Candidatus Finniella inopinata: one gene and its partner. The protein of the gene in region 2 binds, or shares a complex with, the protein of the main gene of each other region. Links are inferred from orthologs where the notes say so. Each region holds a gene or a part of one and is shown on either strand. Other genes may lie near its edges.

The links. Proteins that work in one complex are often made in the same cells at the same time.
Region 1: the proteins of EQU50_RS04200 (region 2) and uvrB are in contact, whole or in part, in a crystal structure (PDB 7EGT), measured with the Thermus thermophilus proteins. The link is inferred for Candidatus Finniella inopinata from one-to-one orthologs. Residues at the interface, in WP_096412145.1 of Thermus thermophilus: His654, Arg656, Phe657, Gln666, Asp668, Glu669, Lys680, Arg681, Leu682, Ser683, Lys685, Tyr686, Ala687; in WP_096411307.1 of Thermus thermophilus: Glu23, Leu25, Arg26, Asp27, Gly28, Glu29, Arg30, Phe31, Arg55, Glu326, Asp327, Phe328, Glu379, Ser382, Gln383, His398, Gly400, Arg401.

Annotation. Positions count from the first base shown.
Region 1 is NZ_SCFB01000023.1:7,109-12,679, forward strand. Bases 106-3,083 are described here. They hold uvrB (excinuclease ABC subunit UvrB), read right to left. Parts: upstream 2,618-3,083; coding sequence 593-2,617; downstream 106-592. Other genes in these bases: EQU50_RS08055 (hypothetical protein), read right to left, coding at 106-565; EQU50_RS08065 (DUF2914 domain-containing protein), read left to right, coding at 2,726-3,083. Also shown: more of EQU50_RS08055, read right to left, coding at 1-105; more of EQU50_RS08065, read left to right, coding at 3,084-3,310; EQU50_RS08070 (EVE domain-containing protein), read left to right, coding at 3,311-3,721; EQU50_RS08075 (O-antigen ligase family protein), read left to right, coding at 3,722-4,921; oxygen-dependent tRNA uridine(34) hydroxylase TrhO, read right to left, coding at 4,907-5,571. UniProt on the Escherichia coli protein: The UvrABC repair system catalyzes the recognition and processing of DNA lesions. A damage recognition complex composed of 2 UvrA and 2 UvrB subunits scans DNA for abnormalities.
Region 2 is NZ_SCFB01000005.1:119,519-127,359, reverse strand. The notes cover bases 2,033-5,000. They hold EQU50_RS04200 (ATP-dependent helicase), read right to left. Parts: upstream 4,605-5,000; coding sequence 2,460-4,604; downstream 2,033-2,459. Other genes in these bases: rpmE (50S ribosomal protein L31), read right to left, coding at 4,639-4,866; EQU50_RS04205 (50S ribosomal protein L11 methyltransferase), read right to left, coding at 2,033-2,454. In the rest of the region: EQU50_RS04215 (hypothetical protein), read right to left, coding at 1-120; EQU50_RS04210 (hypothetical protein), read left to right, coding at 565-1,359; more of EQU50_RS04205, read right to left, coding at 1,528-2,032; EQU50_RS04190 (hypothetical protein), read right to left, coding at 5,006-6,160; EQU50_RS04185 (ISAs1 family transposase), read left to right, coding at 6,568-7,716. UniProt on the Escherichia coli protein: A helicase with DNA-dependent ATPase activity. Unwinds DNA duplexes with 3'-5' polarity. Translocates on single-stranded DNA with 3'-5' polarity. Initiates unwinding more efficiently from a nicked substrate than double-stranded DNA.

The sequences.
Region 1 (5,571 bases), on a different replicon or contig from region 2:
TCCAAACGTTTGATACACTTGCCGTTCCAAAGAAACCTTGTTCTTTATACATTTCTGCTGTCTCAGTACTAAAAAATTGATCGGGGCTTACCCAATTTTTGATGCTGTCACAGGTGATTAGAATCCCACCCTCTTGATCAATATGAAGGATTCCTTCTGGATAATTTGATGTTTCAAAAATAAATAGCGAGCAATTGGTAACTGGCATTTGTCCATTTGGAACCAGTTCAATATCCGTCTGTCGATTGTTGGCGTGCTTCATTTCCTTTAACGCCCATAGTTTTGAATCATAACGATTAAGATAAAACGCATCATCCCTTCCATGAAAGGCTCCAATTCTAATGACGTTTTTGACTTTTCCAAGGGCATCAAGTTCAGCTAATCCTTTATCATCCAACCTTACGGTATTTATAAGTGAAAGGTTGCCGTCATCACGAATGATAATCATATTTCTGCTGTGTTGAAGTTCAACATTATTATGATGCGTTATATTTGTGCCTGTAACAAAGAAAATATTGGGAAATATTTCATTTATCTTACTGTGAGGCCATGCTGGCGAGTACATATATTTTATCTCTTTAAATTAATCAACCTACAGCTTCAACGCCCAATCATCCAGCCGTTTCAACTCGTCTCTTAACCGGGCAGCTTCTTCAAACTCCAAATTGCTGGCGGCTTGTTTCATCTGTTTTTCCAACAATATTTTACGTTTGGCCATTTCCTTAGGTGTTAAGTTTTCGCCCTTCAAATCAACGGTGACATAATCAGCCTCTGCCATACGGGCCAGGGCCGGGGTAATGCCCCTTTGTATTGTGGTTGGCGTAATACCATGTTGAAGATTATAGCTGTGTTGTTTTTCACGACGGCGGTTGGTTTCAGAAAGGGCTGCCTCCATGGAGCCCGTGATGCGATCAGCGTACAAAATAACTTTTCCCTCCACGTTACGGGCGGCCCGGCCAATGGTTTGAATGAGGGAGGTTTTTGATCGTAAAAATCCTTCTTTATCGGCGTCCAGAATCGTCACCAAACCGCATTCGGGAATATCTAGACCTTCCCGCAAAAGGTTGATTCCAACCAATACGTCAAAAATGCCCAGTCGCAAATTTCGAATGATTTCGATACGTTCCAGGGTTTCAATGTCTGAATGCAAATAACGAACCTTCAGGCCAGCTTCGGTTAAATATTCCGTCAACGCCTCTGCCATTTTCTTGGTCAAGGTTGTAACCAGAACACGAAACCCTTTGGCGACGGTCAATTTCGCCTCGTGAATCAAATCGTCCACTTGATGTTCACAGGGGTGAATTTCGCAAACAGGGTCAATCAAGCCGGTTGGGCGAATAATCTGCTCAATAAATACCCCTTCGGTTTGGGTCAATTCCCAGGGGCCTGGGGTGGCTGATACGAAAACAGTTTGGGGGCGCATGGCTTCCCATTCCTCAAACTTTAACGGTCGGTTGTCGGCGCACGATGGCAAGCGAAAGCCATGCTCGCTGAGGGTGGATTTTCTAGCCCTGTCCCCTTTGTACATGCCGCCCAACTGAGGGATGGCAACGTGACTTTCATCCACCATCAAAATGGAATCGGGGGGCAAATATTCAAACAAAGTGGGGGGCGGTTGACCAGGGTCGCGCCCCGTTAGATACCGTGAATAGTTTTCAACGCCAGCGCACGAACCAGTAGCCGCCATCATTTCCAGATCAAATTGGGTGCGTTGTTGCAACCGTTGCGCCTCTAGCAATTTACCGGCAGCCTCAAATTCAGCCAACCGGACCACCAGATCAGCCTGAATGCCTTTAATGGCCTGCTGCATGGTGGGGCCGGGGGTTACATAATGGCTGTTGGCAAAAACCATAATCTGTTCCAGGTCGGTAAACGTCTCGCCTGTCAAAGCGTCCATTTCGATAATCTTTTCCAATTCATCACCAAAGAAGCTAAGGCGCCATGCCCGATCTTGATAGTGGGCAGGGAAAATTTCGACAACGTCGCCCTTAACCCTGAAATTTCCCCGTACAAAGTTGATATCATTTCGTTTGTATTGCAACTCAACCAAGCGGCGTATAAGGGTTTGACGATCAATATTATCACCGACCTTAAGGGGAACAATCATTTCGCTGTAGGTATTCACCCCCCCGATACCATAAATACATGATACGCTGGCGACAATAATCACATCCCGCCGCTCTAACAGGGCACGTGTGGCGGCATGGCGCATCCGGTCAATTTCTTCATTAATTGATGCAGTTTTCTCTATAAAGGTATCGCTGCGCGGGACATAAGCTTCAGGTTGGTAATAGTCGTAGTAAGAGACGAAATACTCAACAGCATTGTTGGGGAAAAAGGATTTCATCTCAGCATGCAGCTGGGCCGCCAAAATTTTATTAGGGGCCAAGATAAGGGCTGGACGCTGGACAGCCTGAATAACGTTCGCCATGGTATACGTTTTACCAGAACCAGTCACCCCTAACAAAACCTGGTTACGGTCCTTTTCTTCTAATCCTTTTATCAGTTTTTCAATAGCCTGCGGTTGATCGCCAGCGGGCTCAAATGGGGACGAAATCTGAAAGGACCTGGATAAGCCGTCGCCGGAATTGTATAACAAGGGGAGAATGGCAGTCATTTTTTATTTTATCGCTTATTCATGCATAATTTTAAGGAAAAATTTCCCAGCATCTTTTATAATGGTTATTATTACCAACTCATCATAACTATTGTAAGGGTTTAATCAATGTTCCTACGTTTTTCTCTCATGTTTTGCTCACTGATCGCTGTTGCTCAGGCAACACAACCAAGTGCATCACCAGCTGCTCTTGGCGTCAACCGTTTTGTACTATCCACAGGCATTGAAAATCGTGAACCGATAAACCCCAAAGAAAACTTTTCAACAGTTGACGGAAAAGTAGTGGCCTTTGCCGATTTGTCAGCATCCGCTGATGAAACCGTGACCTTTATTTGGACACATAACGATAAGGTTCACACACAATGGTCAACCCATGTAGCAGCCAGCCCTCGGTTTCGCACCCACGCCGCTGTTCAGGCTCGTCCAGGCAAATGGTCGGTTAAAGTCCAAGATAGTAAAGGGGCTGTGTTAAAGGAACAAAGTTTTGAAGTTAGCCAGAGTGGCGAACACGTCACCGCAGCAGAACCAGGAAAGCCAGTTTCGGAAGCAACTGCTAAGTTGGCAAAAAAAATTACGAAGGCACCTTCGAAAGGTGTAAAAGAAACCTTAAGTTCCCTGGAACCAAAAAATGAAAAACCAGCCGAACCTGAAAAAAAACCGGTAGCTGAGACAAAGAGCGAAAGCGCAAAATAAGTGTCCTATTGGCTTATAAAGACTGAACCATCAAGTTGGTCTTGGCAGGATCAAAAACGGCAAAAAACAACAGCCTGGGATGGTGTTCGCAACTACCAGGCTTCTAATAATTTAAAAGCTATGTCGATTGGGGATTTGTGTTTTTTTTATCATTCGGTGTCAGATAAAAAGATTATGGGCATTGTCGAAGTGACCAAACTTTATTCTCCTGACCCCAGTGATGAAACGGGGCGCTTTGGAATGGTTGATGTAACTTACAAAGAACCATTTTTGAACCCCATCAGCCTTGAAACAATTAAGCACCATCCCATGCTGCAGCATCTAGCCCTGGTTCGGCAATCAAGACTATCCGTTATGCCTATTGATTCTGACTCATGGGATATTATCTTAAATTTGTCTCAACGGGATTAGATGCTCTGCACATCTCATCATTTGCAAACAAAATTGCCTGGGATAATCTTGTTTTGTCTGTGCCCTTTAGCCTTTTTCATGCCCAGGGTGGCTGTTTCTGTTCTGGCCGTTGGCGGAGCGTTCGGTTGGTTATGTCAGGGGAGTAAACCTCTAGAATTATTTAAAAACCCCATTTCAATTTCTATCATCGTTTTGATCGCATGGGTTTGTCTAAGCAGTTTGTGGTCGCCAATACCTTCAGAAACCTTTCGCCTCAGCGGACGTTTATTGGGTCTGTTATTTTTAGGGATTGGCTGGACAAGTTGGATTCAAGCACGGTCGGATGCTGAGTTGTTAAGCTTGAAACGTTGGTTATTTTATGGGGTTGTTTTTGCTTTAATGCTTATTGCTATGGATGCTTTATTAGGAAATCCATGGCAACAATTCGTTCAAAAAAGTTCAGCCAAGGCCTTTGTTCCCTTGGTATTAATCCTTAGTGTGGCGATTTGGCCATGTAATGATATTAATTATGGATGGCTGAAATCTACCCTTGGGTTTCTATTGGCTGCTAAAATCTTCTTAACCGTTGATTGTGATACGGCTGTAGTCGCGATTATTTGCGGGAGTGTGGCTAGTATCAGTTATAATTTATTTCCTAAGTTTACGGATAAAAGCGTCAGACTTGGAACCCTTTTCCTGATATTGGGACTACCTTGGGCTTTTTCTAGTCTTTTGACTGATTCGGCTATAAAAGATCTTAATCAACAGATACGATCCTTCAGCCATATTCACCGTCTGTATGTTTGGCAATTTGTAAGCCATAAAATTCCAGAAAAAAGTTTGATTGGTCAGGGGGGGGACAGCTCGCGAGCATCCCTAGTAGGGGGAGAACAAAAGACTTGGTCAACAGTGAACGAGGAAGGGAAGGCGGTGCCCATTTTTTCCAAGGCCATTCCCATGCACCCCCATAATTTACCTTTGCAAATTTGGTTGGAACTGGGCTTAGTGGGGGCGTTGATTATGTCAGCCCTCAGTTATTTCCTATTAAGGGGCATCAACCGCTATCCCGTTAACGACGCATCCATTATCGTTGGTTTTTTTACAGCGGCTAGCGTTTCTTTCCTGGTTAATTTGGGATGTTGGCAAAGCTGGTGGTTGGCAACCCTGGCCCTTGTTATGCCGCTTCTGTACCCCTTGGATACCAATCTAAGGAAACCTTGATGCGCCGATATGCTTTTGACCTTTTTCTGCAGCCAAGGCGATTTGTTTTTGACGCTCGCGGAAGTTTCTTTTTTTGTGGTCACTGACCACGTCAACACACCGTGGGCAAGAAACGCCCTTTTCATAAGATTCCGATAACAGATCTTCGGCTGACAAGGGTGACCGACATCCATAACAAAGCGAATGGGTACCTTTGCTCAACGAATGGTCAACAGTCACACGTTGGTCAAAAACAAAGCAGTCGCCTTCCCACAGACTCTCCTGTGCGGGGACAGTCTCTAAATACTTCAAAATTCCGCCCTTAAGGTGGTAAACATTTTCAAAGCCCTGAGCCAGCATGTATGCGGACGCCTTCTCGCATCGGATACCGCCTGTGCAAAACATGGCAACCTTTTTATGTTTTTCAGGATCGAATTCTTTTTTGACAACGCCAGGGAACTGGGTGAAACTTGTCGTGTTTGGATCAACAGCGCCCTTAAAAGTCCCAATTCGAACCTCGTAGTCATTTCGGGTATCAATCAAAATCACGTCAGGGTCTTGAATAAGTTTGTTCCAGTCCTGTGGCGTTACATAGGTTCCAACCTGACGATTGGGATTAATACCTGGAACGCCCAAAGTCACAATCTCTTTTTTGAGCCTTACTTTTAACC
Region 2 (7,841 bases):
GTAATAGCTCACAATCTTTATGTCGGTTCTGGATTCTGGTTTTTCAGGCAAATCTTCAGCATAAAGGGATTGAAAACCCCCTATAATGAAATAAATGATTAATCTTGTTATCAATTGCATGTTTCTTTAATCCCATTATTAAAGGAAAAAAATTCCTTTCACTTAGGATTATTTTAACACCCAACTGATTAACAAAATCTAAAGGTGCTGCCAGGAAATTCAGGGTTAGCAACGCCCCGTTCAGGGGCTCTCTATGGCCAAGGGGTCTGCAAAGCGTAAAGTGTCACCTTATGGTTTTCAATAAATTATTCACCCTTGTCACAGGCATGCGAAATGGCTGGTTATTTCAGTCATACGTTTTCTTTTAGACAAGAATCAAGTGTCCGAATTCCCTTTATTAACTTTAATTTAAAATTTTTCATTGTATAGTCAGGGTACTTTCTTCCAGGACTTGGGCTATGTATTCGATGAAAAAAAAACTTTTTTTACCTGTGTGTGCTTTTTGTTTGGTCAGTTGGGGGCGCTTATGGGGCATCTGGTGATAAGCCATTGGGTGTGTCCTGTATGGCTTGGCTTGAACAGCTTGAGACAAAAAGGAGTCAGTTGTTAGAGCAGGTCAAGGATCAAAAGTCACGGGATGAATTGCAAAAGTACACCGAAGAAATTTCTGCCACTATCGGTGGTAAATATGGCATTTCCTCTACCCCTGCTACGGAACAGGAGAGAGAGAGGATTATTCGGTCCATACACAAGACGCGTCAAATATTTCTTTCGCGCTTAAATTTGACGTCCCTCTACCTGCGGGAGTCCATGAGATCAAAGGACGTTTTATCTGAAAATTCATTGCGTGAAATTGCCAAGAGGACACAAACAGATCCGGAGCTTCTTCAAAACCATTTGGCGGCCATAGCTGTGGTCGACGGGGCTAGTTTTTCATTCAGAGTATCTGATCCTCGTGATTCCGAAAATATAAGACGTAATATCCTGTTTACTCATCAATACGCGGATAAGGACGATTTAAACAGGTTATTGGACCCCATATTTCAACCAGCAAAGAAGCCCATTGTTGAGACACTTATTGATACGCTGGAAAAGATTGCAAAGACGGAAGATGCCCCCTTAAAGACCTTTTTAGAATCTCCTTTTTACAACAGTTTTATTGCGGCTGAAGCCTTCGAAAGATTGGAACGAAATGACCTGGCATTAGAAGCCTTAGAACGGGCAATTAAGCACCCTCACGCCAGTGCGGTTGATTTAATCCGGGCGACCGATAGGCTTGAAGGCTTGGGCGGAAAAGACCTGGCATTAGAAGCCTTAAATCGGGTAATTAATCACCCGACGTTACGCCGGATGATTTAATCTGGGCGCAGAAGGCCTTGGAAAGATTGCCTGATTCTGACTTGAAAAAACAAATTCAGCAGAAGATTAAAGAATTACCGTCTGAACAAGAATAATGCACAGGGTGACGCAAAGTAAATGCCATTGATAGCATGGGATTTGTGACATCAATTGTTGACCGTTGTGCCCCTACCCCTTTTGCAAAACCAGAGTGGTCCAGGTATCCAGGGGATAGGTTTTGACCAGTTTAAACCCCTCTCGCTGGTAAGCCTCCATCACATCGTTTTGCTGGCGCTCCAACAGCCCTGACAAAATCACCCATCCGTTTTGGGCGATAGTTTGTCCCATCATCGGTGCCATGTGGCACAGGGGTTTGGCCAGAATGTTGGCCACAATTAAGTCAACCTGGGGCAGAGAAAGCTGATCAAAACCCTCGCTAACCAGCGCCTGAATGTCAGGACAATCATTAAGGTCGCAGTTATAACGGGTGACGCGCACCGATTCGGGGTCGTTATCAACGGCAATAACGGTGGCATCGGGCCAGGCTTTGGCAAGCGCAATGGCCAGGATGCCCGAACCGCATCCCATGTCTAAAAGGGTTTTAAAATCGTCGTGACGCAAATCACTTATGGCCTGCAGGCACCCGCTAGTGGTCTGATGATCGCCACTGCCAAAAGCCGTCGCCGCATCAATTTGCAACGGCATCAACCCAGGGGGCACCGCCACTGCTTTATCGTGGCTGCCATAAACATAATAATTTCCAACCGTGCGAGGAGCCAGTTGCTGATAACAAACGCTGAGCCAGTCTTGGTGATCAACCGGTTGACAAGATTCAATGACCGGAGGCGAAACTGCCAACAGGCTTGCCACCATATCAAGTTCTTGATTTAAGCTGTCTAGAACGGGGGGGCTTTTGGTATATCCCTCCACCATGAATGTTTCAGCTATCGGGAAGCCCTGATCGTCTTCGGCCGCTGAAGGGTCAGCATCTTCGCGTTCGTGCCAACTTAAAGCCTCCAACCCTAAATTTTCCAACAGCGCCAAAACGGCCTCTACCGCCTGATAGGGGGTGCGGATTTGAAGGTGCCAGAGGGATTGAGGGGTAAAAGAATTCATTTGTCTTATGCTCGCGAAATAAAGTCAGCAATAATTTTTTTATGGCCGCTGTGTTCAAAATCAATGTCCACCTTTTCCCCATCGAAATCCAGAATCTCTCCATAACCAAATTTCTGATGAAAAACACGATCGCCAATGTCAAAACTGTGCAGAGTTTTGGGGGCGTTATGGTGCAGCTGGACGGGCGGGCGTCGGCTGGATTGACCGTTCGCGTGAATATGCGTCATATGGGCATCAGGGAGCTCTTTGATAAACCGCGATGGGATCGCCAGCTGCCATCCGCCCTGATACATGCGCCTTTGCAGGGCATAACTGATAATCGCGCGCTGGCGGGCACGGCTGATGCCGACATACCCAAGGCGCCGCTCCTCTTCCAATCCCGCCTCGCCATTTTCGTTTAAGGCACGGGGGTGGGGGAACAAATTCTCCTCCCAACCGGCCAGGAATACGGTGTCAAACTCTAACCCCTTGGCGGCATGAAGGGTCATCAGATTGACCATGTCCTGCTCGCTTTGTTGATTATTTTCCATGACCAAACTGACATGTTCTAAAAAGCCCGGCAGGTACTGAAACTGACCGATGGCGGTGACCAATTCTTTTAAGTTCTCTAGACGGCCGGGGGCATCAGCAGATTTATCTTCCTGCCACATGGCTGTATAGCCGGATTCGTCTAAGATCATCTTAACCACCTCTACATGAGGATCTGTTTCTAACAAAGCTCGCCAGCGGTCAAGGTTTTCAAAAAATAGGCGTAGATTGTTGCCAGCAGCACCCTTGGCGATATTATGGGCATAATAATGGGCGGCACGAGGTAAAGAAATTCCTTGGTCGCGGGCCAAAATATGCATGGTTTGCAATGTGGTTTGGCCAATACCCCGGCGGGGGGTGTTAATAATCCGCTCAAACGCCAACCCGTCATCGCCCTGAACCACCAACCGAAGGTATGCCAAGGCATCGCGAATTTCTAACCGTTCATAAAATCGAGGGCCGCCAATAACCCGATACGGAATCCCCAGTCTTAAAAGGCATTCTTCAAATTCACGGGTTTGAAAGCTGGCGCGAACCAAAATGGCAATGCTGCTCAGGCGGTCACCTTGACGTTGTCGGTTTTCAATTTGATCACCAATGAATCGGGCCTCGTCAACCGAATCCCAGGTGCCACGAACCAGCAATTGTTCGCCTTGGGTATCCTCCGTCCATAATGTTTTACCCAATCGTTCGCGGTTGTGCGCAATAAGGCCACTGGCTGCAGCCAAAATATGCGGGGTGGAACGATAATTTTGTTCCAGCCTGACAATCTCAGCCCCTGGAAAATCCTGCTCAAACCTTAAGATATTGCCAACCTCAGCGCCCCGCCAGCCATAAATGGACTGATCATCATCGCCCACGCAACACAAATTACCCGCCCCTTGTGCCAATAGCCGCAACCACAAATACTGGGCAACGTTCGTGTCCTGATACTCATCCACCAGCATATATTGAAACTGTTCTTGGTAAGATTTTAAGACGACAGGTTCTTGTCTAAAAAACGTCAGGCAATGCAACAACAAATCGCCAAAATCAACGGCATTTAAAACCAGCAACCGTTCTTGATAATCCTGATAGAGGCCGCTGATCAAATCATTGCCGCTGCGTTTGACCTGGGCGGGCAATAACCCCCTATCCTTCCAGCGATTGATCAGGGATAAAACCATGCGGGCTGGAGTTTGTTTTTCATCGATGTTATTGGCTTTAAGCAGTTGCTTGATCAGGCGGAGTTGATCATCGGTATCCAAGATTGTGAAGTTGGGTTGCAAACCCACCAACTCGGCATGACGCCGTAAGATTCGGGCCGACAGGGAATGAAACGTGCCCAGCCACATTCCCTCCACCGGGCGTTGCAAGATGTGGGCAATTCGCTCGCGCATTTCTTGGGCTGCCCTGTTGGTGAAGGTAACTGCCAAGACTTGAGCCGGATAGGCTAGGTTGGTTAGCAAAATATGAGCAAGGCGCGTTGTCAAAACGCGCGTCTTACCCGTACCCGCGCCTGCTAAAATAAGCAAAGGCCCCTGGGTTTTTAAAACAGCCTGGTGCTGATTGGGGTTTAGATTGTCCAGATAAGATGGTTGATGGGGGGTGTCTTGCATTAACTGCTCCGCTGGCGACGCCATGGCAAGCCCCCCTGTTATTTATGTCTTAATAAATTTAGGACTTAAGGCCGAAATTCTGATAACGCTTGCTGAACTTGCTGATCTGTCCGCCCGTATCCATCAATTTATGTCCGCCACCTGTCCAGGCTGGGTGAGATTTCGGGTCAATATCCAAACGCATGGTATCCCCCTCTTTACCCCATGTGGTGTGGGTTTCAAAAGTGCTGCCATCCGTCATGATGACGTTGATTTTGTGATAACTGGGGTGAATACCTTGTTTCATAACTCTTCCTATTTTGCCTGATCAAAAAACAATCGACTTAGATTCATTTCTAACGTAAACCACCTAAAAAAGGCAACGGTTTTCTGTTTTCTTGTGAATAACGCGTTGTTTTTTAAATGAGCTGATCCCAAAATTTTGCCTAACCTTGCCCGTATTTTTTCATAAAGGCCTGGTGAAACGATGTGGCGGGATTCCCAGCGGCCACATAAACCTGCTCTTCCGATTGATAACGGGCTTCCCTGGTGTTTTCAGCCCACCACTTCTTAGAGAATTCCATCTGTGTGGGTATGGAACACAGCAGACGAGCGCGGAGGAAAAGTGTCGTATCTAAAGAATATTTTAGGGGGCCGTAGGCGAATTCCAAAACATTTCTAAGCAGGTCGTCCGTCAACTTGCTAGCAGGAGATCTCTGAGGGGCCTGGTACGTGAATATGTTGTATATTAGGGATGCTGATACTTTGGTCAACATATTGTATAGTAAAGATGCTTTTTTTCTTTGAATCGACTTTGGAAGGGCATCTTGCAATTCGCGCATAAATATTCTCGCCCTACTACCGAAGTGTTCTTCAAAATAATCCCATCTGCGGCTTTTTTCATCTTCAGAGATATCATCTGATTTTGGTGGTTGAAAACCAACCCCTGCTACTATTGCCACCAATTTGTGTTCGGACCGAAGACCTTCGCATTCCAGGAGGAATGTCAGGGGATCCGCTATTTTCCCATCACGTTTCATTTTTCGTTGGAAGTCACGCAATAGGCTCAAGGTTTCGCCATAAGTTTCACCAGTAGTTTTTAAAATGGCTTCACTACATTTCGCTGGTGCAATATATACATTTTCATAGAAGTAACCTGAAATAGCTTTCCCAATGTCAGCGAATAAATTGGGTGAGGCGTTGTTTCTTAACATTTCCCAAGTCGCTGTGATTTGTCGATCGATAATTTGATGGCGATGTTCTAGACTACGGTTTCTGATTTGGCAAGCAAGCAAATGATCAGCCACCGGTCCTCCAGGGGCCATAAAAGATGCATCATGGGAAACGTCAGAGCCAGAAGCATCAGCAGCCGAGACTGGCCTACTGTGTTGGCCAATAGTTTGAGTGCTATGATTTGGTGTAGTGTATTGCCTTTGGGTAGAAGACAAATTATTATATTGTGAACCCCAAGGGTTCCCGTATGTAAGGCACGCGCCAATTTGATTTGGGTGCGCGTAAATTGGATAATCGGAATCAAAAGCCGAGACTGCCGTTGCGCCCAAAAGCCCTGCAATAAATGCAATATGTTTAAATAAACTCATCTTATTTTTCCTTTGTTATTATAGATTAAGTTAAATAATGGATCTTACATTCATTTAGGGGCTTTCGTTTCAAATTTCAAGGCGTTTTTATGGTATAGCTCACCATTAACGCGTTGTTTTTTAAATGAGCTGATCCCAAAATTTTGCCTAGCCTTGCCCATATTTTGTCATAAAGGCCTGGTGGAACGATGTATCGGGATTTCCAGCATCCACATAAGCGCCCATTTCCGACTGATAACGGAGTTCCCTAGTGTTTTCAGCCCACCAATTGATAGAAAATGCATGGCGATTGCACTGAAAATTAGTTTAGTATTCTAAAAATTATTTCCTAATTTTTTATTCGGCTTTTCTGCTGTTCTATCCGTTGTTATTATTCTTTTTTCTCAATAAAGAAAAAGGAAACAGGGATGCAGTTATCAGATACTTTCCTCAAACATTTTGAACCTCTTGCCGATCCTCGTATTGATAACCACAACAAGCTTCACAAATTGCACGATATCTTGGTAATAACAATATTGGCCACAATTTGTGGCGCTGATAACTGGGTTGATATTAGTGAATTTGGCAAAGCCAAATACGATTGGTTATCAACATTTCTCGAGCTGCCTAATGGTGTGCCATCTCATGATACTTTTGGCCGTGTGTTTTCCATACTTGACCCAGAGCAATTTGAATCCTGCTTTTATGCATGGATCAAGTCACTCTCTATCGATGTTAATTCTGAGATTATTGCTATTGATGGAAAAACGCTACGGGGTTCTGGCAACAGAAGAAAAGAGAAAAAAGCCCTACACATTGTAAGTGCCTGGGCAAGCAATCAAAGTCTTCTTTTAGGGCAAGTTAAAACGGATGAAAAATCCAATGAAATTACAGCCATTCCAAAATTACTCAAGATGATTGATGTTACTGGTAGTACAGTCACCATTGACGCCATGGGTTGTCAGCAGTCAATTGCTGAAGAGATCTTAATTCAAGGTGCAGACTACGTATTAGCTCTAAAAGATAATCAACCGAAGCTTCATGAAATGGTCAAGGCAATTTTCCATATAGGAGAATCACGTCAGTACAAGAAGATGCTTAATCGACGGAAAGTAGAGAAGATCCATGATCATGGTCGCATAGAAACACGTCGCTATACATTAGTATCAGCACGCGATCCGGCAGTATTTCAACTTCGTTGGCCTGGGTTAAAGGGTGTTGGCATGCTTGAAACAACACGCACAACTAATAATCAGGTTGAGCGTAGTACCCGCTACTTTCTAACAAGTTTAGCCTATGAAAATATTGATCAGTTTATGGTTGCTGTCAGAAAACACTGGAACATAGAAATTAACCTGCACTGGTCTTTGGATGTAGGTTTTAGGGAAGACCATAACCAGGTGCATGTTGGCCACGCGGCCAAGAATTTGGCTGTCATGAGACGTATTGCTTTGAATCTACTCAAGCAAGAAAAAACGAATAAACGAGGGGTGAGCTGTCGACGGAAGGTAGCAGGCTGGGACAACAAATACTTATTGAAAATTCTAACCGCTGACCACAATTTAAAGCGCGTTTGAGCGGATTGACTGATATAAACGGTAAGTCTTTTAAAGGGGAGGATAGTGTCTAAAAATAAAAAAAACAGGAAGTAGATCTCTCAAAACCTACAAAATCAAATCAATCTACAAAAGTTTGGGAAATA